Regions from separate parts of the Pseudomonas wenzhouensis genome, predicted to be linked through region 4. Evidence: predicted binding sites of a transcription regulator. Region 4 holds the regulator's gene; each other region holds the start of a gene.
The links. The regulator FliA, encoded in region 4, starts transcription of late flagellar genes. The targets are predictions, from matches to a motif close to CTAAAGTTTNNNNNNNNNNNGCCGNTAA.

Region 1 (7,301 bases), 140 kb from region 4:
CTGCTGTTCGGTGTCGGCTTTCTGGTCAGCATGATGCAATTCAGCCTCTACCCACTGGCCGTGGCCCTGGCCAATGACCATGTCGAGCCGGAGCGGCGGGTGTCACTGACGGCCATGCTGTTGGTGACATTCGGTGTTGGTGCCTGCATCGGGCCATTATTGGCGGGTGTCTTGATGCGTTTTTACGGCGCCAACATGCTCTATGTGTTCGTCAGTGTCTGCGCGCTGATCCTGGTCTGGCGTATTCGCCCAGAGGTCGTCACCCATCAGCATCAGGTCGATGATGCGCCACTGCAGCATATGGCCATGCCCGGTAATGTCACCAGTTCACCGCTGGTTGCAGCGCTAGACCCGAGGGTCGACGAGCAAACCGTGCAGGAACAGATGCAGGAGCCAGCTGTTGCAGCGGCTGCAGCGCAAGAGGAACAGCAGAAAACACAGGCAGCCCAGTAAGGGCTGCCAAATTCAGAGGGGGCCGTCGCTCTCGGTGCGACGTGCCTCGCGCTGCAGTTGGTAGACGAAGCGCTCGACCTGGCGTTGCTCCAGACCGTTCATACGATGAAAGCGCGTGCCGACGAAGGTCATGTCGACTTTTTCATCGTACTGCACGTGGCGCAGCTCCACAGGGCAGGTCATATTGCCGAAGGGCAGATAAGCGGTGAGTCGCTCATGCACCTGGCCATTGTTCAGTTGCTGGGTCAGATTGCCGGCGAAGCGCAACTTGCAGCCGGTGGCCGAGATGTCCAGCAAGTGTCCGGGTATCGGATCACGCAACTTGTCGCCATTGAGAACCACCTTGACCAGGTCGCTCTGCTTCAGCGGTGCGCGGAAGGCACTGCGGCGCTGGTGGTAGATCACTTCATTGGGCAGCGGTGCCCAGTAGCAGGGGGCGCCCTCTAGCTCGCCAGGCAATACGTCGTGATCGCAGGTCCAGGCTACCCGTACGCCGTCGCGGAATGCCTCGACATTGAAGGTTTCGCCTTGCTTGAGGAAGCGCTCACCATCAGTTGGGATGATTTCATCCAGGGCTACGCGGGCGCGGTCTTTGTCGATTTCGACCAGGTAACTCTGAAAACGCTGGCCACGATCCTTGAACTGGATGATCAGTGGGTCATGGTTCTGCTGCAATTGACGCAGGGTGGCAATGATCTCGACGGATGTCTTGAGCATCTTGGGCGGTTGAGGGCCGCTTTCGTCGTTGAACGCGCTGGACACAGGCCGGAACTCTCCGAGTCATGACTGCAAATGGCACTAGCATAATGGCAAAGTGCCTGCATATGCCCGTGCTTTTTAGAATTGTGGGCTCAGGCTTCGCTGAGGGGTCTTTGCTGCGCGATTCTAGCGGCACTGCCACGACTGTCATAGAGGCCCGGAGTCTCGCCACCACGCAGAATGCCCAGAACGCTGCGAACAGAAGCCTGATTGGCGCGGATCAGACGGCCGTTACGCAAATTGCCTTCCTGGCAGCGCTGCAGCAGAGTCGATAGCGCTTCGCTGCGCTCCAGCAACTGATCGCCGACTGAGGAGTTGCCCGCCAGTGCGGTCAGGCCGTCGCGGTCAGCGCTCAAGCCTGCGTCCTGAAGAAGACGGCTGCGCTCACTGCCGTGCTGTTGCAGCAGGGCAAGCAGAGGCTGTTTTTCGCTCAGTAGGCTGTCCAGGCGGGTGAGGTCGCGTTTGCTGAGGGCTTGAAATTCGTTATCGATCAGCTCAAGCAGTTGCTCGGCGGTGCCGATATCGGAAGTGAACAGGTCAAGCAGGGCTGTGTCGTACATGGCGGGCTCTTGGGGGTCGGGCGTCCAACACCCCCAGCGCAGCCCTTGGACTAGCGCTGGGATTCGAAGTTGAGCAGTTTCTCGGCGACGCGCTTGCTGTCGACCTGATAGCTGCCGTCAGCGATGGCCTGTTTCAGTTGGGCCACGCGCTCCTTGTTGACGATAGGCTGATCACGCAGCTTCTCGCTGATCGATTGCAACTGTTGTGCCTGACGGCTCAGTTGCACGGATTCGCCGGTTTTGGCGTTGGTTTGTTCATCGGCACCGGTGACAGTCGCCTGTTTCGGCTGTGCCGACTCATTGCGATTGCCAGCCTGAGTCGCGCCGGTACGCCCTGCGTTGGCGGGCGTATTGGCATTGTTCAGCCGGTTGAAGTCGATGACCATGATGCAGAACCTCAGACGATATGGTGGACGCTTGCCAGGCTTTTCGGCCACTGCTGGGAAAACTTTAGGACTAATTTCACTGCGTCGTTGAATAGTGTAGGGAATCGCCTGGCTTTCACGCTACAAGAAGCGTGCCTACAGCGCTACTTCTACCTGGCCAGGGCCGATTACACGTGCTCTGACCACGCGCTGCGAACGCAAGTTGCGCACGTTGATCTGTTGGCCCGGAGCACCGTCCGTCAGGGCTTCGCCGGGCATGCGTACATTGACGGTGGACCCCCGGGCACTGATTACCACCTGGTCGCCCCGGCGAATCACCTCCGCCACCTGCAGGTGAGTCGAGAGCAGAATCTGATCACTGCCCAGTTGTCGCGTCAATTTCTTGCCGATGGCCATCTGTGGGTCGGTCAGGAAGTGTTGCCCCAGCTGTCCGACGTCATGCTCCTGCAGGCTCACGTCAGTGGCTTTGACTATGCTCATGCGCTTGAGAGGGCGAGTCAGCACGACGACCGGGCGGTACAGGCGTACCTCGGCGGGCACGAATACGGTCCAAGGGGCACTGCCTTCGCAGCGTACGCGAGTGGTTACGCGGCCAAGCGGCTGTGCCGGGCTTTCCAGGGTCGTGCGCAGGGGTTGGTCGCACAGGGGCAGACGCAGGCGTGGGTCGAGCCGATTGACGCGAACCTCATGGCGGCCCTGAATTTCGCTACGCTGTAGATATTCTGTTGTCGCCTGCTCAAGAAAGGACTCCGTGGCGCCGATAAGCTGTTCAGTGCTGGTAAAGGTCGCCGTATCGCTGTAGCCGAGTGATGGCAAAGCGAGTAAAACGGACAAAGGGGCAAGGCACTTTGCCAGTAGCTGACGGAAAGATGACGTTATCTGTTTCATGAGAATTGCAAAGCAAGCCCCGTGCCGCCTGCTAGGCTCAACGGGGTTGGCGTCACTAGAAGAGAAGGAGACCGGGCATGGCCGGGTTGATGGATTCGGTTAACCAGCGCACGCAGCTGGTGGGGCAAAACCGTTTGGAGCTGTTGCTGTTTCGCCTGGAAGGCCCGCAGCTATACGGTATCAACGTATTCAAGGTGAAAGAGGTGCTGCAGTGCCCGAATCTCACCATCATGCCCAAGTCCAGCCAGGTGGTGCGGGGCGTGGCCAACATTCGTGGTGGCACCATCCCGATTCTTGATCTGTCCATCGCTACCGGGCGAGCGCCGCTGGAAAATCTCAAGACCAGCTTCGTGATCATCACCGAGTACAACACCAAGGTTCAGGGATTCTTGGTGCGTTCGGTCGAGCGCATCGTTAACATGAACTGGGGAGAGATCCATCCGCCACCCAAGGGAACCGGGCGTGATCACTACCTGACGGCCGTCACGCGGCTCGATCAGCAGTTGGTCGAGATCATCGACGTCGAGAAGATTCTCGCCGAGGTCGCGCCGGCCTCCGAGGTGATCTCCGCGGGTGTCATCGATGATGAGGTGCAGAGTCAGGCGGTGACCAAGCATGTGTTGATCGTCGATGATTCTTCAGTGGCACGTAAGCAGGTTTCGCGTTGCCTGCAGACCGTTGGTGTCGAAGTCACGGCGCTGAACGATGGGCGTGAGGCGCTCAATTATCTGAAGAAGATGGCGGATGAGGGGCGTTTCCCCGACAAAGAGTTGCTGATGCTGATTTCCGACATCGAGATGCCGGAGATGGACGGCTACACGTTGACCACCGAGATTCGCAGTGATCCGCGCATGCAGAAGCTGCACATCCTCCTGCATACTTCGCTCTCGGGTGTGTTCAACCAGGCGATGGTGAAGAAGGTCGGCGCCGATGACTTCCTGGCCAAGTTCAAGCCGGATGATCTGGCGGCGCGAGTGGTCGATCGCATTCGTGTGGCGGATGGGGGCTGAGGGGTAACCTTTGGCGAACGTTATGATTGGTGAGGCGGCATTAGTGTCTTCAGGTAATGTGGATTTCGAGCAGTTCCGGACTTTTCTGGAAAAGGCCTGCGGTATTCTGCTTGGCAGTAACAAGCAGTATCTGGTCTCCAGTCGTCTGAATAAGCTGATGGAGCAGAACGGCATCAAAACCCTGGGTGAGCTGGTGCAGCGCATGCAGAGCCAGCCGCGTAGCGGTCTGCGTGAGCAGGTGGTGGATGCCATGACCACCAACGAGACGTTGTGGTTTCGTGACACCTATCCCTTCGAAGTGCTCAAGAACCGTGTGCTGCCTGAGCTGATCAAGGCCTACCCTGGCCAGCGTTTGCGCATCTGGTCGGCGGCCTGCTCGTCGGGGCAGGAGCCTTACTCGCTGTCGATGTCCATCGATGAGTTCGAGCGCAGCAACCTGGGGCAGCTCAAGGCGGGTATTCAGATCGTTGCCACCGATCTGTCGCCGTCGATGCTGGCCAACTGCAAGTCCGGCGAGTACGACAGCCTGGCGATGGGGCGCGGCCTGTCGCAGGAGCGTCTGCAGCGCTTTTTCGATCCGAAAGGGCCGGGGCGCTGGCAAGTCAAGGCGCCGATCAAGAACCGTGTCGAGTTTCGCCCGCTCAACCTGCTCGATAGCTACACGGCCCTGGGCAAGTTCGACATCGTGTTTTGCCGCAATGTGTTGATCTACTTCTCCGCCGAGGTGAAGAAGGACATTCTCACGCGCATTCATGCCACGTTGAAACCGGGTGGATACCTGTTTCTGGGGGCCTCCGAGGCGCTCAACGGCTTGCCCGACAAGTACCAGATGGTGCAGTGCAGCCCCGGCATCATCTACAAGGCCAAGTAAGCGCAAGGTATGCTCGTAATCAGCAGCGGGAGGCCATAGGCCTCCCGTTTGTGTATCTGCGTGCAGGGTAATGTGCGGTCAGTCTCAGGTGTTGTGTGGGCAGTGTGCGTGCTCGTCGATGAGCGGCGCGGCGTTGCATGAGGCGTAAGCACTTGAAATTCTTCTGCTCGACCCTAGATCAGTGACTGCGGGATGCCGAAGTCGGGTTCCGCTCCGTGACACTTGCTGATTTCAGGAGAACACTCATGAGCAACGTATTGTCCCTGGCCCCTCTGTTCCGCCAGTCCGTCGGTTTCGACCGGTTCAATGATCTTTTCGAGTCTGCCCTGCGTAGCAACGACGCCGGCAGCTCCTACCCGCCCTACAACGTCGAGAAGCATGGCGAAGACCACTATCGTATCGTGGTTGCGGCTGCCGGCTTCGAGGAAGACGATCTTGAACTGCAGGTCGAGCGCGGTGTGCTGACCGTGGCGGGTCACAAGCGTGATCGTAGCGCCGAGAGCATCAGCTACCTGCATCAGGGGATTGCTCAGCGTGCGTTCAAATTGTCTTTCCGCCTGGCTGACCATATCGAGGTCAAGGGTGCCAACCTGGCCAATGGTCTGCTGCATGTCGAGTTGCAGCGCATCGTGCCGGAAGAAGCCAAAGCCAAGCGTATCCCCATCGGCAGTCAGCGACCCGCGCTGGAAAGCTGAGCTGATTGAGCGTCCAAGGACGGCTCCCCGCATAATGCTGTCGATCAGATGGCTTGGTCGCTCGGGGAGCTCGTTTTATCATTTGTCGTTTCTGCGTCGCCCAACCCTGGTGTGGTCCTTGCGACTTATCGCGCATTCGCTGTGCCTGCGCGATTGAGCTGGGTCGCAATGCCTCCGCCATGTTGATGCGGCTTTCTCTCCCCGAGCGCGTTGTCGTTGCGCTTTTTGCCATGCTGCCTGCTCCGGCGCTTCATAAGGTGTCGGGGTAGGTGTGTGGCACGCTTTGTGGTAATCTCCGGCAGTTTTCAAGGGGGCTGACTGCGGCCGCCTTCACTGCATCGAATCGTGACGTAACTCGTTGATTTGTCGTGTGTCGTTAATGGCTCAACGCCATGGCGACGAACTTCAGGGCGTTCAGGAAGAATGGCGTGGAGTTTCACCAGAAAAAAGGAACCAGGCTTCTCATGGGCGAACTGGCCAAAGAAATCCTCCCGGTCAATATCGAAGACGAGCTGAAACAGTCCTACCTCGACTACGCGATGAGCGTGATCGTCGGGCGTGCCCTGCCGGATGCGCGCGATGGCTTGAAGCCGGTCCACCGTCGTGTGCTCTATGCCATGAGCGAGCTGGGCAACGACTGGAACAAGCCCTACAAGAAATCCGCCCGTGTGGTCGGTGACGTGATCGGTAAATACCACCCGCACGGTGATACGGCGGTGTACGACACCATCGTGCGCATGGCGCAGGACTTCTCCCTGCGTTACCTGCTGGTCGACGGTCAGGGCAACTTCGGTTCGGTGGATGGCGACAACGCTGCGGCCATGCGCTACACCGAAGTGCGCATGACCAAGCTGGCCCATGAGTTGCTGGCCGACCTGGACAAGGAAACCGTTGATTGGGTGCCCAACTACGACGGCACCGAGCAGATTCCGGCGGTCATGCCGACCAAGGTGCCGAACCTGCTGATCAATGGTTCCAGCGGTATCGCCGTGGGCATGGCCACCAACATTCCGCCGCATAACCTGTCCGAGGTGATCGATGGTTGCCTGGCGCTGATCGACAACGCCGAACTGACCGTCGATGACCTGATGCAGTACATCCCCGGCCCGGATTTCCCCACGGCGGGCATCATCAACGGTCGTGCCGGCATCATCGAGGCCTACCGTACCGGCCGTGGCCGCATCTATGTGCGTGCCCGCGTCGAGGTCGAGGATATCGACAAGGCCGGCAACCGCCAGCAACTGGTGATCACCGAGCTGCCGTATCAGCTGAACAAGGCGCGTCTGATCGAGAAGATCGCCGAGCTGGTCAAAGAGAAGAAGATCGAAGGCATCACCGAGCTGCGTGACGAGTCCGACAAGGATGGCATGCGCGTGGTGATCGAACTGCGTCGCGGCGAAGTACCGGACGTGGTGCTGAACAACCTGTACGCCCAGACCCAGATGCAGAGCGTATTCGGCATCAACGTGGTGGCGCTGGTCGATGGTCAGCCGAAGATCATGAACCTCAAGGACATGCTTGAGGTGTTCGTCCGTCACCGCCGCGAAGTGGTGACCCGGCGTACCGTCTACGAGCTGCGCAAGGCGCGCGAGCGTGGCCACATCCTCGAAGGTCAGGCCGTTGCGCTGTCGAACATCGATCCGGTGATCGAGCTGATCAAGGCGTCGCCGACGCCGGCC
Region 2 (7,301 bases), 1.3 Mb from region 4:
CGTTCTGCAGGAAAATCGACATACCGATCGCGGAGATCAGTGGGATCAGGCGGTTGCCACCGCGCAGGGGGCGATAGGCCACCCGTTCGATGCTGTAACCGTAGGCGCTGGTGACGATCATGGTGGCGGCGAAGGCCGCGATCATCACGAAGGGCACGGCTTCCAGGCCGAACATGGCGAGGCCGGCAATCACGGTGAAGGCTATGTAGGAGCCAATCATGTAAACCTCGCCATGGGCGAAGTTGATCATGCCGATGATGCCGTAGACCATGGTGTAGCCGATGGCGATCAGGGCATAGGTGCTGCCAATGGTCAGGCCATTGAGCAACTGTTGCAGGTAGTGGTAAAGATCAGGCATTGCCTAACTCCTGGGCGCTTGCGTGAAGCGGCGCTTGTGGCGCAGCGCGAGGCCGGAATTCTTCTAATGAACAAAGCCCACTGCAGCAGTGGGCTCTGGGTTAAGAACCTGTTCATGATCTGCTGCGCGTCGGCCCGCCGGGTCAATGGCGGGCGCTAGCTCGCTAGCTCATGAATCAGCTTCTTCGGCGGGGTTACTTGGCTTCGGACTTGGTGCCGTCCTGGTGCCACTCGTACACCACGAAGCTGAAGTCCTTCAGGTCGCCCTTCTCGTCGAAGGCCAGGGTGCCGGTGGGGGTGTCGAAGCTGTTGGCGCGCAGGGCAGCCGCTACCTTGGCGGTATCGGTGTCGCCGGCTTTCTCGATGCCTTCGGCGATCACCTGAACAGCAGCGTAGGCCGGGAACACGAACGGACCGCTCGAGTCTTCGTTCTTGGCCTTGAAGGCTTCTACCAGCGCCTGGTTCTTCGGATCCTGGTCGAAGGACTTCGGCAGGGTGACCAGCAGACCTTCGGAAGCCGGGCCGGCAATGGCGGAGATTTCGGAGTTGCCGACGCCTTCCGGACCCATGAACTTGACGTTCAGACCGCGCTCTTTGGTCTGGCGCAGCAGCAGGCCCAGTTCCGGGTGGTAGCCGCCGTAGTAGACGAAATCGACGCCCGCTTGATTGAGCTTGGCGATCAGTGCGGAGAAGTCCTTGTCGCCGGCGTTGATGCCTTCGAACAGGGAAACCTTCACGCCTTTGCTTTCCAGGGTCTGCTTGACTGCAGTGGCGATGCCTTCACCGTACTGCTGCTTGTCGTGGATGACGGCAACGGTCTTCGGCTTGATGTGGTCAGCGATGAAGTTGCCTGCGGTCGGGCCTTGCAGGCTGTCCAGGCCGATGGTGCGGAACACCAGTTCGTAACCGCGAGCGGTGATGTCCGGGCTGGTGGAGGCCGCGGTGATCATCAGGATGCCTTCGTCTTCGTAGATGTCCGAGGCCGGCTGAGTGGAGCTGGAGCACAGGTGGCCAACCACGAACTTGACGCCGTCGTTGACGATCTTGTTGGCCACGGCAACGGCCTGCTTGGGATCGCAGGCGTCGTCGTAGACCACGCCTTCGAGCTGGGCGCCATTCACGCCGCCAGCCTTGTTGATCTGCTCGATGGCCATCTTGGCGCCGATGAACTGCATTTCGCCGTACTGGGCAACTGCGCCGGTTACCGGGCCAGCCAGGGCGATCTTGATGTTGTCGGCTGCCATCGAATAACTGGCCGCCCCCGCCAGTGCCATTGCCGCGAACAGCTTGGAAATCTGCTTAGCCTTGTTCATGAGTGCTCCACTCTTATGTTTTTCGTTGTTGTAGTTCTTGCGGCCGAAGCTGCAGAACCGAGTCCATGACCCGGGTAATGCCTCCGGCAACTGTACCGGAGCAGTTTAGAGCGCGGATTTGCGCCTTGAAAAGCCGGCTGCTGAAGGCGGAACGCGGGGTTGTCGCTATATTGCAAGGAATGTATAGAAAAACGGCGTGGCCTGTGTCGGCTGGCGAGCGTCATGCGATTGCCAGGGCAGTTACCGGCGCTATCATTGCGCGCCTGCATTCAACGCCATCGACACGGGATACACCATGACGGATCAATCTAGCACCCTCTATGCCAAGCTGCTCGGTGAAACGGCACCGATTCGCTGGCAGGAACTGCAGCCATTCTTTGCGCGTGGTGCGTTGCTTTGGGTCGAGGGTAGTCAGGATCTGGTGGCGGTCGCGCATGCTGTGGCCGAGAACGATCAGGCCCGAGTCGCGCAATGGATGAACCAAGGCCTGTTGTGCAAGCTCGAAGATTCCCGTGCCGAAGATCTGCTCGCGCGTGACCCCCAGTTGTGGGCAGTTGTGGTCGCCCCCTGGGTGCTGGTCCAGGAAAGGGCAGGGGATTCGACCCTGCACTGAAATGGCGCATGCAGGGTTGGAAGTGGCGTACTAGACTCTTCGGGCGATCCGTCAGGACGCATCAAGCGGCGTTACGGCAGAGGAGAGAGCAGCATGTTCGAACCCGGTCACCTGCATCGCAGCAATCCGCCTGGCCTGGGCGGGCAACCTGGTTACAGCATCGATTTTTACTATGAGGTGCGCAAGGATTCGCAAGAAGGGCCCATGCTGCACGGGCGTCTGGTGGGCGAGATCGACGGCAAGGCCTTCGAGGAAGTCTTCGCGATGCACCGCGATACCGCCTTCAACTTCGCCAGCGTGATCTCCCGTTTGGTCGCCAGGCATGGCCTGTCGCCCAATCACAGCCCGATCATGCGGGCGCATGCCGAATACGATGCGATCTTCGAGGATATTCGCGCCAGGCTGCACGCCAAGCCGGGTCAAGCGGTGGACCTCGATCACCTGGAGCGTGACAGCCTGTAGCCTGCAAGATGCATCGAGGCTTTCTGCGAGACGAAAAAAACCGGATTGTACAATCCGGTTTTTTATTTGCGGGTCAGGTTCAGGCGGCGACGAAGCCTGCAGGATAGGCCAGCGAGGCCTGGCTGCTCTGCACTTCGGCGATGGTTTCGCGCACGACCTGCTTGGCCAGGCACGCGCACTTGCCGCACTGGCTGGCGATGCCGAGTGTGCCGCGCACTTCACGATAGCTGCAGCAGCCCTCGTAGACCGCATCGCGGATTTGCGTATCGGTGACACCTTCACAGAGGCAGACGTACATAAGCAAGGCTCGTCTTGGTGGTTCTGTTCGATGGGTCGGATACTAATGTTAATGAGAATGCTTGTCAAAGATCGATTGCGAATGCTCGCATCTCCTGACGAACGGTGCAGGCCATGAGGCCCGATATGAAAAAACCGGCTTTCGCCGGTTTTTTCATATCGGGGGGGCCTACTGATCGAACTCGTCCCAGCCGCCCATTTCCTTCCAGCGGTTGACGATGCCGCAGAACAGTTCGGCGGTTTTCTCGGTGTCGTAACGGGCCGAGTGCGCTTCCTTGCCGTCGAATTCGATGCCCGCTGCCTGGCAGGCCTTGGCCAGCACGGTCTGGCCGTAGGCGAGGCCGGCGAGGGTGGCGGTGTCGAAGCTGGAGAAGGGGTGGAAGGGGTTGCGCTTGATGCCGCAACGCGCCACCGCAGCGTTGAGAAAACCCAGGTCGAAGCTGCTGTTGTGCCCGACCAGGATCGCACGCTTGCAGCCGGCCGATTTGATCGACTTGCGCAGGCCCTTGAAGATTTCACCCAGCGCGTGTTCTTCGCTCACCGCCATGCGCAGCGGGTGGTCGAGCTTGATACCGGTGAACTCCAGCGCCGCCGCTTCGATATTGGCGCCCTCGAAGGGCTCGACGCGGAAGAAGTGGGTATGGTCCGAGTAGAGAAAGCCGCTCTCGTCCATGGCAATGGTGGTCGCGGCGATTTCCAGCAGGGCGTCGGTGGCGCTGTTGAAACCACCGGTTTCCACGTCCACCACAACCGGCAGATAACCGCGAAAGCGCGCTGCCATGGGCGTGCGCGGGCCGGACGGCAGGCTCGGTTCGAGTTCGTCGTCGTAGTTGTCTTCGCTCACGCCTGAGCCTCCAGCAATTTCCAGCGCAGGGTTTCGCCGGCACGCAGCGGGATTACGCTGTTGTCGCCCAGCGGCAGGCTGGCCGGTACGGTCCACTCTTCACGCACCAGGGTGATGCTGTCGGTGTTGCGCGGCAGGCCGTAGAAGTCCGGGCCGTGGCAGCTGGCGAAGGCTTCCAGCTTGTCCAGGGCGTTGCGCTGCTCGAATGCCTCGGCATACAGCTCGATGGCGGCATAGGCGGTGTAGCAGCCGGCGCAGCCGCAGGCGGCTTCCTTGGCGTGCTTGGCATGTGGCGCCGAGTCGGTGCCGAGGAAGAACTTGGCGTTGCCGCTGGTGGCGGCATCGAGCAGGGCTTCCTGGTGCACGTTGCGCTTGAGGATCGGCAGGCAATAGAAGTGCGGGCGAATGCCGCCCACCAGCATGTGGTTGCGGTTGTACAGCAGGTGGTGCGCGGTGATGGTGGCGCCGACGTTGGCCGAGGTGGCCTCGACGAACTGCACCGCGTCACGGGTGGTGATGTGCTCGAACACCACTTTCAGGGTGGGGAAGCGTTCGACCACGCGGGTCAGGTGCTCATCGATGAAGGCCTTCTCGCGGTCGAACACGTCGATCTCGGCGCGGGTCACTTCGCCATGCACCAGCAGCAGCATGCCGACTTCGGCCATGGCTTCCAGCGCTGGGAAGATCTTGTCGATGCTGGTCACGCCCAAGTCGGAGTTGGTGGTGGCACCGGCCGGGTAGAGCTTGGCGGCATGCACGAAACCGCTGGCCTTGGCCGCGCGTACGTCTTCGGGGCTGGTGTTGTCGGTGAGGTAAAGCACCATCAGCGGCTCGAAGCGGCTGCCAGCCGGGCGCGCCGCGAGAATGCGCTGGCGATAGGCGTCAGCCTCGGCGGCGTTGCGTACCGGCGGTACCAGGTTGGGCATGATGATGGCGCGGCCGAAGGTGCGCGCGGCATCGCCGACGGTATGTGGCAGCACCGCGCCATCGCGCAGGTGGATGTGCCAGTCATCGGGACGCAGAAGAGTCAGACGGTCGGACATGGAGGCTTCCAGGCGGGTAAAACGTGGCCGCATGGTACCTGAAAAGCGCCTGTTCGCGCTCGCGCCAGCGTGACAATCGCACGCAGGGGGTCAAGTTTTCGCGAACCTGACCGATACCCCTTGGGAATGCCGTGAACCGCCGTGGAGCCTGTCGTGCGTGCGTCCAATTTCCTTCTGATCAGCCTGCTGGCAGGCATGCCTTTATGCATGCCTGCGCATGCCATCAGCTTCCAGACGCGACTGGAGAAGGTGGAGTGGACGGTAGAAGGTGATCAGTTCGAGTGTCGCCTGAGCCAGCCGATCAGCAATTTCGGCAGCGGTGAGTTCGTGCGCCGCGCGGGTGAACAAGTCACCTTCCGCCTCAAGGCCCGCGAGCGCTGGATGGGCGCGGGGTCGGCGACCTTGCTGGCGGCGGCGGCGCCCTGGCAGCCGGGGCGCGGTGATATCAACCTGGGAGTAGTCAGTGTTGGTAACGGCGAGGTGCCGTTCAACAGCTCGCAGGAGCAGGGCGCGCGCCTGCTCACCGGTTTGCTCGAAGGGCGCAGCCCGCTGGTGCGCCACCGCACGCTCAATGGCGGCGACAACCTGGAGGTGCGCCTGCTGCCGGTGAAGTTTCACAAGGCTTATGAGGACTACCAAGCCTGTACCGCCAAGTTGCTGCCGGTCAATTTCGATCAGATTCGCCAGGCGCAGATCGGCTTTCCCGGTGGCGGCATCGATCTCGACCCAATGGCCAAGTCCAAGCTCGACATCATCCTCGACTTCGTCAAAGCCGACCCGAGCATCAACAGCTTTCAGATCGACGGTCACGCCGATAACAGTGGTAACCGCCTGACCAATCGCGACCTGTCACGCCGCCGTGCACTGGCGGTGCAGGAGTATCTGGTGGCCGGCGGCATACCGGTCGAGCAGATCACCATGCGTTTTCATGGCGAGCGTTACCCGCTGGTGCCGAACACCAGCGACGCCAATCGCGCCAAGAATCGCCGTGCGACCCTGCGTCTGGAGCGTGTGCCAGCGGCAGAAGTGCCACAACAGAGTGCGCCTGCCCCGGCCACCACGCCGGTCGACCCACCCGGAAGCAGCCCATCCTGAATCCAGTCGGCGTCGCTTGCGCAACGCTGTGTGTCGCGCCCCTGTAAATTGCGGCGCGAGGCCAGTAGAATTACGGGTTTTACCGTACAACCCGTGGAGTGATGGCATGGCGGACGTCAAAAAGGTAGTTCTGGCCTATTCCGGTGGCCTGGACACCTCGGTGATCCTCAAGTGGCTGCAAGATACCTACAACTGTGAAGTGGTGACCTTCACCGCTGACCTCGGCCAGGGCGAAGAGGTCGAGCCGGCCCGCGCCAAGGCCCAGGCTCTGGGCGTCAAGGAAATCTACATCGACGACCTGCGCGAAGAATTCGTCCGCGACTTCGTCTACCCGATGTTCCGCGCCAACACTGTCTACGAAGGCGAGTACCTGCTGGGTACGTCCATCGCCCGTCCGCTGATCGCCAAGCGCCTGATCGAGATCGCCAACGAGACTGGCGCCGATGCCATCTCCCACGGTGCCACCGGCAAGGGCAACGACCAGGTGCGTTTCGAGCTGGGCGCCTATGCGCTCAAGCCAGGCGTCAAGGTCATCGCTCCGTGGCGCGAGTGGGATCTGCTGTCGCGCGAGAAGCTGATGGACTACGCCGAGAAGCACGCCATCCCGATCGAGCGCCACGGCAAGAAGAAGTCGCCGTACTCCATGGATGCCAACCTGCTGCATATCTCCTATGAAGGTGGTGTGCTGGAGGACACCTGGACCGAGCACGAAGAAGACATGTGGCGCTGGACCAAGTCGCCGGAAGCGGCGCCGGACACCCCGACCTACATCGAACTGACCTACAAGGCCGGTGACATCGTCGCCATCGACGGCAAGGCCATGACCCCGGCGCAGGTGCTGGCCGAGCTGAACCGCATCGGCGGCGAGAACGGCATCGGCCGTCTGGATATCGTCGAGAACCGCTTCGTCGGCATGAAGTCGCGTGGCTGCTACGAAACCCCCGGCGGCACCATCATGCTCAAGGCCCACCGCGCCATCGAGTCGATCACCCTCGACCGCGAAGTCGCTCACCTCAAAGACGAGCTGATGCCGAAATATGCCAGCCTGATCTACAACGGTTTCTGGTGGAGCCCGGAGCGTCTGATGCTGCAACAGATGATCGACGCCTCCCAAGCCAACGTGAACGGTGTGGTGCGCCTGAAGCTGTACAAGGGCAACGTCATCGTCACCGGCCGCAAGTCCGACGATTCGCTGTTCGACGCCAACATCGCGACCTTCGAGGAAGATGGCGGCGCCTACAACCAGCAGGACGCGGCAGGCTTCATCAAGCTCAATG
Region 3 (7,301 bases), 1.2 Mb from region 4:
TCGCCAGCCTCCGGCCAGCGCCGGCGCAGGGCGCGCCAGGCGGCATGGGCAGCGCGCTGCATCAGCGCGAATCCGGACGTACCGGCTGCAATCAACTGCGCATCCAGCGCACGCACCTGTGCGGCACTGTGCAGGCTAAACGGCAAAGAAGCGGAAAATGAATGCATGGCTCGCTCACCACGGATGTCTGGCAGAATTATACCCACGTCCATCGCCTGCGCCCGCCCATGTCCGAACAGCATCTCGACCTCGACCTTCTCGCCCAATCCATCAAGGACTGGGGGCGCGAGCTGGGCTTCCAGCAGGTTGGCATCAGCGATGTCGAGCTGGGCGAGCACGAAGCGCACCTGCAACGCTGGCTGGAGGCCGGCTACCAGGGCGAAATGGACTACATGGCCGCCCATGGCAGCAAGCGCTCACACCCGGACGAACTGGTACCTGGCACCCTGCGCGTGGTGTCGCTGCGCATGGACTATCTGCCCGGCGACACGCAGATGGCCCAGCGCCTCAAAGAGCCGGAACAGGCCTACGTATCGCGCTACGCCCTGGGCCGCGACTACCACAAGCTGATCCGCAAGCGCCTGCAACAACTGGCCGAACGTATCCAGCAACAAATCGGCCCGTTCGGCTACCGCGCCTTCGTCGACAGTGCACCGGTACTGGAGAAAGCCATCGCCGAAAAAGCCGGCCTGGGCTGGATCGGCAAGAACACCCTGGTGCTCAACCGCAAGGCCGGCAGCTATTTCTTTCTCGGCGAGCTGTTCGTCGACCTGCCACTGCCGGTGGATGCCCCACACGCCAGCGAGCATTGCGGACGCTGCAGCGCGTGCATGGATATCTGCCCCACTGCAGCCTTCGCCGGCCCTTATGTACTGGACGCGCGGCGCTGTATCTCCTACCTGACCATCGAGCTGAAGGGCTCAATTCCCGAAGAATTGCGCGCGCCCATCGGTAACCGGGTATTCGGCTGCGATGACTGCCAGATCGTCTGCCCCTGGAATCGCTTCGCCCGGCCCACCGAACAGGGCGACTTCCAGCCGCGCCACGGCCTGGACAACAGCAGCCTGGCCGAGCTGTTCCTGTGGACGGAAGAGGAATTTCTCGGCCGCACTGAAGGCTCGCCGCTGCGCCGCGCCGGCTACGAACGCTGGTTGCGCAACCTGGCGGTCGGCCTGGGCAATGCGCCCTCCACCATCCCGGTGTTGGAGGCGCTACAGGCGCGCCGCGAACACCCGTCGGAGCTGGTACGCGAGCATGTGGCGTGGGCCCTGGAGCAGCACGGCGCCTTGTAGTCCGGATGAAATCCGGGAATGGCGCCGCCCGTTTCCCCGGATTGCATCCGGGCTACGCTACTCGCACGGCACGCGGGACGCGCCGGAGTGGCTCATTTACACCTTGAGGAAATGCTCACGGTAGTGGCGCAGCTCGGCAATGGACTCGCGAATGTCATCCAGCGCCTGGTGGGTCGCGGTTTTCTGGAAGCTGTCCTTGACCTCGGGCGCCCACATGCCGGCGAGGATCTTCAGCGTCGACACGTCCAGGTAGCGATAGTGGAAGTAGGCTTCCAGCGCGGGCATGTACTTGTAGAGGAAACGACGATCCTGGCCAATGCTGTTGCCGCAGATCGGCGACTTGCCCTTGGGCACCCATTGCTCGAGGAAGGCGATGGTCTGCGCTTCGGCCGACGCCGTGTCGATCTTGCTTTCACGTACGCGCTGGGTCAGACCGCTCTGGCCATGGGTGCGGGTGTTCCATTCGTCCATAGCGGCCAGCGCTTCGTCGCTCTGGTGAACGGCGATCACCGGGCCTTCGGCCAGCACGTTCAGCTCGCTGTCGGTGACGACGGTGGCCATCTCGATGATCACGTCGCGCTCCGGCTCCAGGCCGGTCATTTCCAGGTCGATCCAGATCAGGTTATTGGGGTTTTGCATGGTTAGGCTCCTTGGCTCAGGCACCCAGTCTAGCGGATCTCGGCACCCTTCATACGCCAGAGCAACAGCGCCGTTTGCCGCCCTTCGTTGATCTCAAGCTTGCGATCAGCCGGCACACCCGGTATCTCGAAGGTGTTGCTGATCAGCCAGCTGCCGGCGCGCATCTCGACCTGCGCCTTGGCCCACAGTCGCGGCATCGGCACCGGCGACAGGAAGCAGTAGACGACATCGAACTCACGCAACTCGACCTGCCATAGGCTTTGATAACGAATGCTGCAGTTCTCCTGCAGCAGGCAGCGTAGCCAGGCGAAAGCGAAGAGCAGCGGCGCCGTCTCGACACCAACGAACTGCCCGCGCGGAAACCGTCTGGCCATCTGCAGCACCGTACCAGCAGTACCACAGCCCAGGTCGACGAAGCGCAGCGGCGGCTCACGCTCGCTCAAGCACTGCTGCAGGCGTCGCTGCGCCTTGCGCCCACTCAGGTAGAGCGGCACCTGTTCGCGCAGACTGTTCCAGTTGACCAGTAGCAGCAGGACGAAGCCCAGCAGGAACAACCAGGCCGGTAAATCGGCGCGCTGCATCACCAGCAGCGCGGGCAGAAACGCCAGATTGATCCACAACCACCAGCGTGACAGACCCAGGCGCCAGCCGATCCCGGCGGCCACAACACCTTGCAGCAGCGCCACCGAAAACAACGACATGCGCCAGGGCAGCAACGCCAGCAGATAGACCAGCACCACCACCAGCGCCAAGGCCAGACCCTGCGCCAAAAGAGCGCGCAATAACGGTAGCCGCAGCACCGCTCGTTCCTCGCCTGCCGTCATTCCCGACCTCTGTTCCTGACAGCCGAATGGCCACCGAGCGCTCATGCTAAACTCGCCGCGATCAACACTCCACTACCCGGATGCTCCATGGCCAAACGCCAACTCAACCGCCGCCAGAACTGGCGCATCGAAAAGATTCAGGGCGAACGCGCTGCCCGCGCTGCCAAACGTGAATCGAAGGCCGTGGAAGCCCTCGAAGGCGGCGACCTGGGGCCGGAGCAGACCGGTCTGGTCATCGCCCACTTCGGCGTCCAGGTGGAAATCGAGGGCTTGCAGGGCGAGCTGGCCGGCCAGGTGTTTCGCTGCCACCTGCGCGCCAACCTGCCGGCACTGGTCACCGGTGATCAGGTGGTCTGGCGCCCCGGCAATCAGGGTGACGGCGTAATCGTCGCGCAACTGCCGAGAAACAGCGAACTGTGTCGCCCCGACATGCGCGGCCAACTCAAGCCGGTGGCAGCCAACGTCGATCAGATCGTCATCGTCTTCGCACCACTACCCGAGCCGCACGCCAACCTGATCGACCGTTACCTGGTGGCCGCCGAGCACGCGGGCATTCGCCCGCTGCTGCTGCTGAACAAGGCCGACCTGATCGACGAACAGAATCAGGTGGCGCTGGACGCATTGCTCAAGGTCTATCGTGAGCTCGAGTACCCGCTGCTGGAAGTCTCGGCCCATCAGGGCGATGGCATGGAGCAGCTGAAACATCGCCTGAACGGAAACATCAGCGTATTCGTCGGCCAATCAGGCGTGGGCAAATCATCCCTGGTCAACAGCCTACTGCCCGGCATCGATACGCGCGTTGGGGCATTGTCGGAGCTGACCGGCAAAGGCACGCACACCACCACCACCGCACGGCTATTCCATTTCCCCGGTGGCGGCCAGTTGATCGACTCACCCGGCATTCGCGAATTCGGCCTGGGCCATGTCAGCCGTGATGACGTTGAGGCAGGCTTCATCGAATTTCACGAGTTGCTCGGGCGCTGCCGCTTCCGTGACTGCAAACATGACCGCGAGCCAGGCTGCGCACTGCTCAAGGCGCTCGAGGACGGCCGCGTGCAACCTCAGCGCATGGCCAGCTACCGACACATCATCGCCAGCCTGCCGCAGGACGATTACTGATTGTTCAGTTGATCGAGCGGGCTGCCGCCACCCTCGAAGATATTCAGACGCTCGCGCAACTGATCCTCGGGCAATGCCTCTGCCGGGGCATCTGAAGGGGTTGTCGCAGGCGCCTGGTCTGGCGCAGGCGCGTCACCGTTCGCGCCCTGCTCACCCTCGATCGCACGCTGCGCCTTCTTGGTCAGCACGACGATATCGATGCGCCGGTTGACCGGATTGAACGGATCCTCACGATCGAATAGTGCCGACGACGCATAGCCGACCACCCGCGCCACCTGCTCGTCCGGATAGCCGCCAGCGATCAGCACCCGCCGGGCGGCATTGGCGCGATTGGATGACAACTCCCAGTTGCCGAAATCACCCCGCCCGACGAAGGGCTTGGCATCGGTATGGCCACTGATGCTGATCTTGTTCGGCACCGCACGGATGGTATCGGCCATGACCAGCAGGATGTCTTCGAAATAAGGCTGCAGGTTGGCGCTACCCAGGGCGAACATCGGCCGGTTCTCGGCGTCCATGATCTGGATGCGCAAGCCATCCTGGGTGATCTCGAACAGGATCTGGTCCTTGAAGCGCTGCAACTCGGGGTTGTCCTCGACCTTGTTCTGCAACTCCTGCAACAGCAGCTCGAGACGCTCCTGCTCCATCTTGTCGGCCAGGGTCTCGATCTGATCGGTGCTGATCCCCGTCTCGTCCGGCTGGCTCTCGGGGGTCTCGGAGATATCCGGATTGAGCGTGCGCTCAGGGGCCGGCGTCGGCGTGCCGCCCAGGTCGATGACGTAGGGGCTGGCGCTTTCGGTGAAGCCAATGGGGTCCTGGAAATAACCGGAAATGGCCTTCTTCTGCTCCGGCGTGGCCGATGTCATCAGCCACATCACCAGAAAGAACGCCATCATGGCGGTTGCGAAGTCGGCGAAGGCAATCTTCCAGGCACCGCCATGGTGCCCGCCCGCGACCTTCTTGACCCGCTTGACGATGATGGGTTGGTTATTTTCCATGGCTTAGCTGCCGCGCATGGCCTGTTCGAGCTCACTGAAGCTCGGACGGTGCGCCGGATACAAGACCTTGCGCCCGAACTCCACGGCCAGGGTCGGCGGCATGCCGGACGCCGATGCAACCAGGGTCGCCTTGATCGCTTCGTAGAGATTCAGCTCTTCCTTGGCATCGTGCTCAAGGGCGTTCGACAGTGGGCCGAAGAAACCGTAGGAAGCGAGAATGCCGAGGAAGGTACCGACCAGGGCAGTACCCACCTTTTCGCCGATTTGCGCGTTGTCCGCCTCGGCCAGGATCGACATGGTGATCACGATACCCAACACCGCCGCAACGATCCCCATGGCCGGCATGCCGTCGGCGACCTTGGCCACGGCATGCGCCGGGTGTTCCACTTCTTCCTTGAGGCTGGCCAGCTCCATGTCGAACAGGCCTTCCAGCTCATGCGGTGCCATGTTGCCGGAGGACATGATGCGCAGGTAGTCGCAGATGAAGGCGGTCATCCGCGCATCCCTGAGCACGCCAGGGTACTTGCTGAAGATCGGACTGGCGTTGGGATCCTCGACGTCGGCCTCGATAGCCATCATGCCCTCGCGGCGACTCTTGTTGAGAATCTCGTAGAGAAGCTTGAGAACTTCCAGGTAGTAGGTATGGGTAAAGCGCGTACCGAACATGCTCAAGGACTTCTTGAACACGGTCATGAACATGCTGCCCGGGTTGGCCTGCAAAAATGCCCCCAGCGCCGCACCGCCGATGATCAGCACCTCGAAGGGGTGAACCAGAGCCATGAACTGCCCGCCCGAGAGGATGAATCCGCCGAGTACGCAGCCGAAAACAACGATGATGCCAATGATTCTTACCATGAAATAAACGCTTGCAGAGCCTAGTGAATGGGTTATTGAAAACAACCCTTCTAATTATCGGAACTTATACGCCAGACTATAGCCAGTTATGGTCAAAAGCCAGTTTCGACTCGAGCCAATATGCCGACGTCAAAGTCTCTACCGCGTACGCTGGACACCTGGTTACAACAACTGGGCAAACTGCCCCTGCCGATCGAGCAGCAGCAGCATGTGCGCCTGCGGCGCATTCTCGCCGATAGCCGTCTCAACTGGCGTGAAATCGCCGAGGCGATAGAAGCGAGCCCCTCCTTTGCCCTGCAAGTGCTGCGCGAGGTCAATCAATCGGGCAACAGCCTCAGCGCCCCTGCAGAAAGCGTCGAGACGGCATTGTCGCGCCTGGGTCTGACCCGCTGCGAAGCCCTGCTCAACCTGGCCCCCGCACTGCCCGAACAGGATATACCGCTGGCCTTCAGGCAAATCCTGCTCATCAGTCAGCACGCCAGCCAGCAGGCCCGGGGGCTGTTCGGTGCGCGCCTGGCACGCCTGTGGAATGAACTGCATGGCTGCAGCCTGCTGTTTCTGGCGCCGGTCTGGCCGCTGCTGTATGCCCACCCCGAACTGTTCGACGCCTGGGAACAACGCGTGCTGCTCAAAGGCGAACGTCCGGCAGCAGTGGAGCAGGAGCTGCTCGGCGTCCCCCTGATTCAACTGTGCATCAAGCTGGCCGAGCGCTGGCGTCTGCCGGAGTGGATCGTACGCGGCTACCGCCTGCTCGAACGAGATCGTCGCCAGTTGGTCAAGGCCCTGCATATCGCCCGCGATAACGAGCACCCACTGCATCAACAGCAGATGCTCGATGCCGACATTCCCCTGCGCCACTGGCTTACCCACCCCAGCAATTGCGTGCTGCTGGCCAACGGTCTGGCGGTGTCGGCTCACCATGCCTGGGATACCGCGCACAGCCTGCGCTGGCAGCGCCTCACCGGCCTGTACCTGCAGATCCCGTTGAGCGAATTGCAGCAGGAAGTGCACCAGCATGCCGTCAGCAGCGCCCGCCTGAGCCATGACGCTGCGCTGTGGCATCCCGCCCAGGCCTTGATCTGGCCGTGGCATGTCCACCGACTGAAACCTGCCGTCAGCGCCCCACCGCCACCAAAGCGTGACGCGCTCGCCTTGTGGCGACAGCACTGCGCACGCCTGCTGGCCGAGCCCAGCAGCTTTGCCAATGTGCTACAGCTGACCGCATGTGCCCGCGATGCCCTGCAAGCCTGCGGCATGCAACGCATCCTCGTGCTACTCGCCGACCGCACGCACACCCGCCTGCAGGTGCAGCAAGCGGCCGGCCTGGATGCCAGCGCAGCGAGCCTGAGCCTCGATCCGACACAAAGTCAGGTGCTCCGGCGCTTGCTCGACGCACCTGGGCAATTGCGCCTGACGCCAGGCAACGTGGCGCAGTTTTCTGCCTTGCTGCCGGGTCACCTCAAGGCGCTGTTCCCCAGCGAGCATCTGCTGCTGCGCTCACTGGCCAATAACGGTCGTGTGGTGCTGCTGCTCGTGGCCGACCAGAGTGGCCAGCCGCTCAACGACGTCAGCCT
Region 4 (7,301 bases):
AGCATCTCGCGGTAGCGCGACTGACGCATGGCAATGGCCTTGAGCTTGTTGCCTGCAGGTAACAGCAGCAGGTTGGCGAACCCCACACCATAAATGGTGGCGACGAACGCCACGGCAATGCCACTGCCGAGCATGCTCGGATCGGCCAGATTGCCCATCACATGAATCAACCCCATTACAGCACCAATGATGCCGATGGTCGGCGCGTAGCCGCCCATGCTTTCGAATACCTTGGCAGCCTGGATATCACGCGCTTCCTGGGTATAGAGGTCGACTTCGAGAATGCTGCGAATGGATTCCGGCTCGGCGCCGTCGACCAGCAACTGCAGCCCCTTGCGCGCATAGGGATCAGGCTCGGCATCGGCGACCGCTTCAAGCCCCAGCAGGCCTTCCTTGCGCGCCACCATGCTCCAGCCAACCACACGATTGATACCACCGGGCAGATCGATACGCGGCGGAAAGAAAATCCAGCGCAGGATCCCCATGGCCCGCTTGAATACCTGCACGGGCGCCTGCAGAAACGCTGCACCCAAGGTGCCACCGATGACGATCAGCGCGGCCGGGCCATTGAGCAAGGCACTAGCATGCCCACCCTCAAGATAATTGCCGCCCAGAATGGCAACGAACGCCAGGATGACGCCAATAAGGCTCAGTACATCCATGCGCAGGTTTCCGCATCAACACTGTTCACTGGCAGGCCTCGGTCAGATGCCGGCCAATGTCATCGAGGCTGTAGACGGCATCGGTCAGATTGGCCTTGACCACCGCCATGGGCATGCCATAAATCACGCAACTGGCCTCATCCTGCGCCCATACCTGGCTCCCGCCCTGCTTGAGCAGACGCGCACCCTCGCGGCCATCGGCGCCCATACCGGTGAGTACCACGGCCAGTACCTTGTCACCATAGGACTTGGCGGCCGAACCGAAGGTGATATCGACACAGGGTTTGTAGTTGAGACGCTCGTCACCCGGGAGGATTTTCACCGCACCGCGCGCATCGACCATCATCTGCTTGCCGCCAGGTGCCAGCAGCGCCAGACCAGGCCGCAGAATATCGCCGTCTTCGGCTTCCTTGACCTGAATGCGGCACAGCTTGTCCAGGCGCTCGGCAAAGGCCTTGGTGAACGCGGCCGGCATATGCTGGATGAGTACGATGGGCGCTGGAAAATTCGCCGGTAGCTGGGTCAGCACACGCTGCAGAGCCACCGGGCCACCGGTCGAGGTGCCGATGGCAACCAGCTTGTAAGCCTTGCGCTTGGGCGCGGATGACGTAGGGGCGGCACCACCGACAGATGATGCCGGACGCGCAGGAGCAGCGGGAGCCGGTGCAGCAGGTCGTGTCGAGACAGCAGGACGGCTAATCGGCGCCGCATTCGGGCTGGCCACAGTCGGCGCCGGCGCCACTGCAGCCGAGCTGAAACGCCGATTGCTGCGCGCGATGCTGTGCACCTTCTCGCACAGCATCTGCTTGACCTTCTCGGGGTTACGCGAGATGTCCTCGAAATTCTTCGGCAGAAAATCCACCGCCCCGGCATCCAGGGCATCGAGCGTGATACGAGCCCCTTCGTGCGTCAGCGAGGAGAACATCAGCACCGGCGTTGGACAGCGCTGCATGATGTTTCGCACAGCGGTGATGCCGTCCATCATCGGCATCTCGTAATCCATGGTGATCACGTCCGGCTTGAGCGCCAGCGCCTGATCGATGGCCTCACGCCCATTGGTGGCCGTACCCACGACCTGAATGCTGGAATCAGCAGACAGAATCTCCGAAACGCGCCGGCGAAAGAAGCCGGAGTCGTCCACCACCAGAACCTTGACTACCATACACACTCCTAAACGGCATGGGCCTCAGCCCATGCCGCGAAACATCAGAAACGTCGAGCGTAGCGCTTGAGCATGCTCGGTACGTCGAGAATCAACGCGATGCGTCCGTCACCGGTGATCGTGGCGCCGGACATGCCGGGCGTGCCTTGCAGCATCTTGCCCAGTGGTTTGATTACCACTTCTTCCTGACCGACCAATTGATCGACGACAAAGCCGATGCGATGGCTGCCCACGGTGAGGATCACCACATGGCCTTCGCGCTGTTCCTCCTGGAAAGCCTGCGGCACCAGCCAACGCTTGAGATAGAACAGGGGCAGCGCCTTGTCGCGCACGATCACCACTTCCTGGCCGTCGACCACGTTGGTGCGTGACAGGTCGAGATGGAAGATCTCGTTGACGTTGACCAAGGGGAAGGCAAAGGCCTGGTTCTCCAGCATCACCATCAGCGTCGGCATGATCGCCAGGGTCAGCGGCACCTTGATGATGATCTTCGAGCCCTGGCCCTTCTGCGAGAACACGTTGACCGTGCCATTGAGCTGGGAAATCTTGGTTTTCACCACATCCATGCCGACACCACGGCCGGATACGTCGGAAATCTCGGTCTTGGTCGAGAAGCCCGGAGCGAAGATCAGGTTGTAGCATTCGAACTCGTTCAGGCGATCAGCCGCATCCTTGTCCAGCAGGCCTTTCTCCACGGCCTTGGCGCGCAGCACGTCGGCGTCCATCCCCTTGCCGTCATCGGTGATCGACAACAAGATGTGGTCGCCTTCCTGCTCGGCAGACAGCACCACGCGCCCAGCACGGGACTTGCCAGCCTTCTCGCGCTCTTCCGGGGTTTCCACACCATGGTCGACGGCGTTGCGCACCAAGTGCACCAGCGGGTCAGCCAGCGCCTCGACCAGGTTCTTGTCGAGGTCGGTTTCCTCGCCCACCAGCTCGAGGTTGATTTCCTTCTTCAGGTTGCGCGCCAGATCGCGTACCAGGCGCGGGAAGCGGCCGAACACCTTCTTGATCGGCTGCATGCGGGTCTTCATGACCGAGGTCTGCAGATCGGCCGTGACCACATCGAGGTTCGACACGGCCTTGGCCATGGCCTCGTCGCCGCTGTTGAGTCCCAGGCGAACCAGACGGTTACGCACCAACACCAGCTCGCCGACCATGTTCATGATTTCATCGAGGCGTGCGGTATCGACCCGTACGGTGGTTTCCGCCTCGCTCGCCGCAGGCGCCTTGTCGGCAGCAGGTGCCGGCGCAGCAGGGGCACGGGCAGGCGCAGCAGGCTCGGCCCTGGCCGGGGCTGGCTTGGCCGGCGCGTCGGGCTTCGATGCCGCAGCAGGTTTGGCAGCAGCGGCAGCAGGTGCCGGAGCCGGATCACTCGGCGGCACGAACTTGCCCTTGCCATGCAACTGATCGAGCAACGACTCGAACTCATCGTCAGTGATATCGTCGCTCGCAGCGGCAGGCGTGCTGGCAACAACGTCCACCGGCTCAGCAGGTGCGGCCGGCACAGCGAACTGCCCCTTGCCGTGCAACTGATCGAGCAGTGCTTCGAACTCGTCATCGGTAATTTCATCACCGGCCGGGGCGGCAGCAGGCGCCGCAGCAACCTCGGCTGTGACGGTGAACTGGCCCTTGCCATGCAACTGGTCGAGCAGCGACTCGAACTCGTCGTCGGTGATCTCATCGGCCGCCGCACCTGACTCGGCCGTTTCAGCAGCCGGCGCCTCACCCAGCGCACCGAGCAGCTGTTCGAACTCACTGTCGGTGATGTCGCCCGATGCCACCGGCGCAGAGACCGGTTCAGCTTCGGGTTCCGCCTCAGCCGCAGCCGGCACTGCCGCCTCTGCCGCACCACCAGGCTCGGCAAGACGCGCCAGGGCTGCCAGCAGTTCTGGGGAAGCAGGCGTCGGCTCGCGGCGCTCACGCACCTCGCCGAACATGCCGTTGACAGCATCAAGAGCCTCGAGCACCACATCCATGAGTTCCGAATCGACGCGCCGCTCACCCTTACGCAGGATGTCGAAGACGTTTTCGGCGATATGGCAGCACTCCACCAACTCATTGAGCTGGAGGAAGCCCGCCCCGCCCTTCACGGTATGGAAACCGCGAAAGATGGCGTTGAGCAGGTTCATGTCGTCCGGCCGGCTTTCCAGCTCGACCAACTGTTCGGACAACTGTTCGAGAATCTCGCCGGCCTCTACCAGGAAATCCTGGAGAATCTCTTCATCGGCGCCGAAGCTCATATTGTGTGCTCCTTAAAAGCCCAGGCTGGACAGCAGGTCATCGACATCGTCCTGACTGGAGGCGACGTCATCACGCTTATCGGCATGAATCTGCGGACCTTCACCCCGCGATGGCTCTTTTGATTTTTCCCGTTCGGTACGCAGCGCTTCGTGGTCGTGCTGAATACCGGCAAAACGGTCGACCTGACTGGCCATGAGCATCAGCTTGAGCAGGTTGCTTTCGACTTCGGTCACCAGTTGCGTGACGCGTTTGATCACCTGACCGGTAAGGTCCTGGAAATCCTGCGCCAACAAAATGTCGTTGAGGTGCGCAGAGAGCTTGGCACCGTCGCGCTCGCTGCGGGCGAGGAACAGCTCGACGCGCTTGGCCAGCTCACGAAAACCGTCGGCACTGATTTCACGACGCATGAAGCGGCCCCACTCGATGCTCAGGCTCTGTGCTTCATCGCTCAGATCGTTGACCAGCGGGGCGCTCTGCTCGACCAGATCCATGGTGCGGTTGGCGGCTTTTTCCGTCATGGTCACGACGTAGTTCAGGCGCTCGGTCGCGTCGGCGATCTGTGACAGCTCCTGGGCATGCGGCATGCGCGGGTCGATTTGGAAATTGACGATGGAGTTGTGCAGCTCACGGGTGAGCTTGCCAACCTCATGATAGAGACCGTGATCACGAACCTTGTTGAGCTCGTTGATCAGCTGTATCGCGGCTCCGAAATTGCCTTGTTCGAGGCTATCTACCAGATCGCGGGCATTGCTTTTCAGGGTCGACTCGAGGTCGCCCACAGTGGAGTCATCGTGTTCCATAGCACCCTCGCGGCTGACATCAGCCGTTTACCCGCTCGAAGATCTTTTCGATCTTTTCCTTCAGCACCTGGGCAGTGAAGGGTTTGACCACATAACCGTTCACCCCGGCCTGGGCCGCCTCAATAATCTGATCGCGCTTGGCCTCAGCGGTCACCATCAGTACCGGCAGGTGCTTGAGGCGCTCATCGGCCCTCACCGCGCGCAGCAGGTCGATGCCAGTCATACCGGGCATGTTCCAGTCGGTCACCAGAAAATCGAAGCTGCCGCTTTGCAGCATCGGCAGTGCCGAGGTGCCGTCGTCGGCTTCTGCGGTGTTGGTAAAACCCAAGTCACGCAAGAGGTTCTTGATGATCCGTCGCATCGTCGAAAAATCGTCAACGATGAGGATTTTCATGTTCTTGTCCAAGTCGACCTCCGTACAGTCCCAAACGTATTGCGCGTGCAACTACGTTCTTTAATCGTGAAAACCGCTAATGCCTGAGAGCGTTGCCTTCAGCCTGTACGCCATTCACTCAGTCGCGAGCGCAAACGCGCCGCACACTGACTATGTATCTGACTGACGCGCGACTCGCTAACCCCCAGCACTTCACCGATTTCCTTCAAGTTCAGTTCTTCATCGTAATACAGCGCCAGCACCAGACGTTCACGCTCAGGCAGACCGGCAATGGCATTGGCCAAAGCCGCCTGGAAGCGTTCGTCTTCGAGGTCCCGCGAAGGTTCGAGGTGGGTATGCCCGGCGTCTTCGTGCAAACCGCCGTGTTCGCCGTCCTGCAGCAGGTCGTCGAAACTGAACAGGCGGCTGCCCAAAGTGTCGCCAAGGATGCCGTAGTAATCCTCCAGACTCAATTGGAGTTCGGCCGCAACTTCGTGATCTTTAGCGTCGCGTCCGGTTCTTGCTTCAACGACACGAATCGCGTCGCTGACCATACGGCTGTTGCGGTGTACCGAACGTGGCGCCCAATCGCCCTTGCGCACTTCGTCGAGCATGGAGCCGCGAATGCGAATACCGGCGAACGTCTCGAAACTGGCCCCCTTGCTGGAGTCGTATTTGCGCGAGGCTTCGAGCAGGCCGATCATGCCGGCCTGAATCAGGTCATCGACCTGCACACTGGCGGGCAGACGTGCCAGCAAGTGGTAGGCAATACGCTTGACCAGCGGCGCATAGCGCTCGATCAACTGGTGCTGGGAGTCCTGCGCCTGAGCCTTGTTATACATACGAAGTCCGGAGGCTGCTGTCATATGGCCGAGTCTGCAGTCGGTTGTTGCACCAGACGCTCGACGAAAAACTCCAGATGGCCACGGGGATTGGCCGGCAACGGCCAGGTATCGACCTTCTGAGCGATCGCCTTGAACGCCAGAGCGCACTTGGATCGAGGGAAGGCTTCATAGACGGCGCGCTGCTTCTGCACGGCCTTGCGCACACACTCATCGTAGGGCACGGCGCCAACATACTGCAGGGCGACATCGAGGAAGCGATCCGTCACCTTGGTCAGCTTAGCAAACAGATTGCGGCCTTCCTGCGGACTATGGGCCATATTGGCCAGAACGCGGAAGCGACTGATGCCGTGGTCACGGTTGAGCAGCTTGATCAACGCATAGGCATCGGTGATCGAGGTCGGCTCATCGCAGACCACCACGAGAATTTCCTGAGCGGCACGGACGAAGCTGACCACGGCATCACCGATGCCGGCGGCGGTGTCGATCACCAGCACGTCGAGGTTCTCGCTGATGTCGCTGAAGGCCTGGATCAGCCCGGCATGCTGCATCGGCGTGAGGCTGACCATGCTCTGCGTGCCGGAGGCAGCCGGCACGATACGGATACCGCCCGGCCCCTGCAGGAGGACGTCGCGCAGGTCGCACTCACCGGCAATCACATCGCCCAGGGTGCGTTTGGGGGTCAGGCCCAGCAATACATCGACATTGGCCAGGCCCAGGTCGGCGTCCATCAACATCACCCGACGACCAAGGTCAGCCAGGGCCATGGACAGATTGACCGATACGTTGGTCTTGCCAACACCGCCCTTGCCGCCGGTCACTGCGATCACCTGTACGGGATGCATACCCATGTTCTCTTTACACCTTGTCTAACTTCGACGTGGCCCTCGGGCCGTTCACTCCCACGCACCTGCGCGAGAGGGTGCAACACTGCCGCTATTTCAGCCGGCGCGCTGCGCCGGGTTGTGGTAGAGACCGGCGAACATCTGCGCCATGGCCTCTTCACTCGGCTCCTCGGCAGCCTGCAGACCGACTGCACGGCTGACCAGCTGATGACTGCGCGGTACCTGCAGATCGTCAGGAATGCGCGGACCATCTGCCACATAGGCTACCGGCAGTTGCTGGCCTATAGCCAGACCTAAAACCTCGCCCAGGCTTGCGGCCTCGTCCAGTTTCGTCAGTATGCAGCCAGCAAGACCGCAGCGCTTGTAACTATGG

Region 1: the regulator FliA is predicted to act here: its motif matches at 2,199-2,226, upstream of flgM (flagellar biosynthesis anti-sigma factor FlgM).
Region 2: the regulator FliA is predicted to act here: its motif matches at 5,019-5,046, upstream of J7655_RS14760 (flagellar protein MotY).
Region 3: the regulator FliA is predicted to act here: its motif matches at 5,782-5,809, upstream of motA (flagellar motor stator protein MotA).

Annotation. Positions count from the first base shown of each region.
Region 1 covers NZ_CP072610.1:1,779,657-1,786,957, forward strand. Annotated here, with positions in the region: gene J7655_RS08125 (MFS transporter) at 1-453, shown strand, start outside; gene J7655_RS08130 (flagellar brake protein) at 466-1,215, opposite strand; gene J7655_RS08135 (flagella synthesis protein FlgN) at 1,305-1,772, opposite strand; gene flgM (flagellar biosynthesis anti-sigma factor FlgM) at 1,823-2,158, opposite strand; gene flgA (flagellar basal body P-ring formation chaperone FlgA) at 2,294-3,046, opposite strand; gene J7655_RS08150 (chemotaxis protein CheV) at 3,124-4,056, shown strand; gene cheR (protein-glutamate O-methyltransferase CheR) at 4,100-4,927, shown strand; gene J7655_RS08160 (Hsp20 family protein) at 5,173-5,622, shown strand; gene gyrA (DNA gyrase subunit A) at 6,087-7,301, shown strand, end outside.
Region 2 covers NZ_CP072610.1:3,198,114-3,205,414, reverse strand. Annotated here, with positions in the region: gene livH (high-affinity branched-chain amino acid ABC transporter permease LivH) at 1-358, opposite strand, end outside; gene J7655_RS14790 (branched-chain amino acid ABC transporter substrate-binding protein) at 552-1,670, opposite strand; gene J7655_RS14785 (DUF2288 domain-containing protein) at 1,966-2,283, shown strand; gene J7655_RS14780 (DUF5064 family protein) at 2,377-2,745, shown strand; gene J7655_RS14775 (bacterioferritin-associated ferredoxin) at 2,825-3,043, opposite strand; gene rnt (ribonuclease T) at 3,212-3,886, opposite strand; gene pyrC (dihydroorotase) at 3,883-4,929, opposite strand; gene J7655_RS14760 (flagellar protein MotY) at 5,083-6,024, shown strand; gene J7655_RS14755 (argininosuccinate synthase) at 6,131-7,301, shown strand, end outside.
Region 3 covers NZ_CP072610.1:688,914-696,214, reverse strand. Annotated here, with positions in the region: gene J7655_RS03175 (NAD(P)H-hydrate dehydratase) at 1-167, opposite strand, end outside; gene queG (tRNA epoxyqueuosine(34) reductase QueG) at 228-1,292, shown strand; gene orn (oligoribonuclease) at 1,389-1,931, opposite strand; gene J7655_RS03160 (class I SAM-dependent methyltransferase) at 1,961-2,755, opposite strand; gene rsgA (small ribosomal subunit biogenesis GTPase RsgA) at 2,843-3,874, shown strand; gene motB (flagellar motor protein MotB) at 3,868-4,872, opposite strand; gene motA (flagellar motor stator protein MotA) at 4,876-5,727, opposite strand; gene J7655_RS03140 (HDOD domain-containing protein) at 5,848-7,301, shown strand, end outside.
Region 4 covers NZ_CP072610.1:1,917,042-1,924,342, reverse strand. Annotated here, with positions in the region: gene J7655_RS08865 (flagellar motor protein) at 1-662, opposite strand, end outside; gene J7655_RS08860 (protein-glutamate methylesterase/protein-glutamine glutaminase) at 688-1,824, opposite strand; gene J7655_RS08855 (chemotaxis protein CheA) at 1,869-4,067, opposite strand; gene J7655_RS08850 (protein phosphatase CheZ) at 4,080-4,868, opposite strand; gene J7655_RS08845 (chemotaxis response regulator CheY) at 4,888-5,262, opposite strand; gene fliA (RNA polymerase sigma factor FliA) at 5,361-6,107, opposite strand; gene fleN (flagellar synthesis regulator FleN) at 6,104-6,934, opposite strand; gene flhF (flagellar biosynthesis GTPase FlhF) at 7,025-7,301, opposite strand, start outside.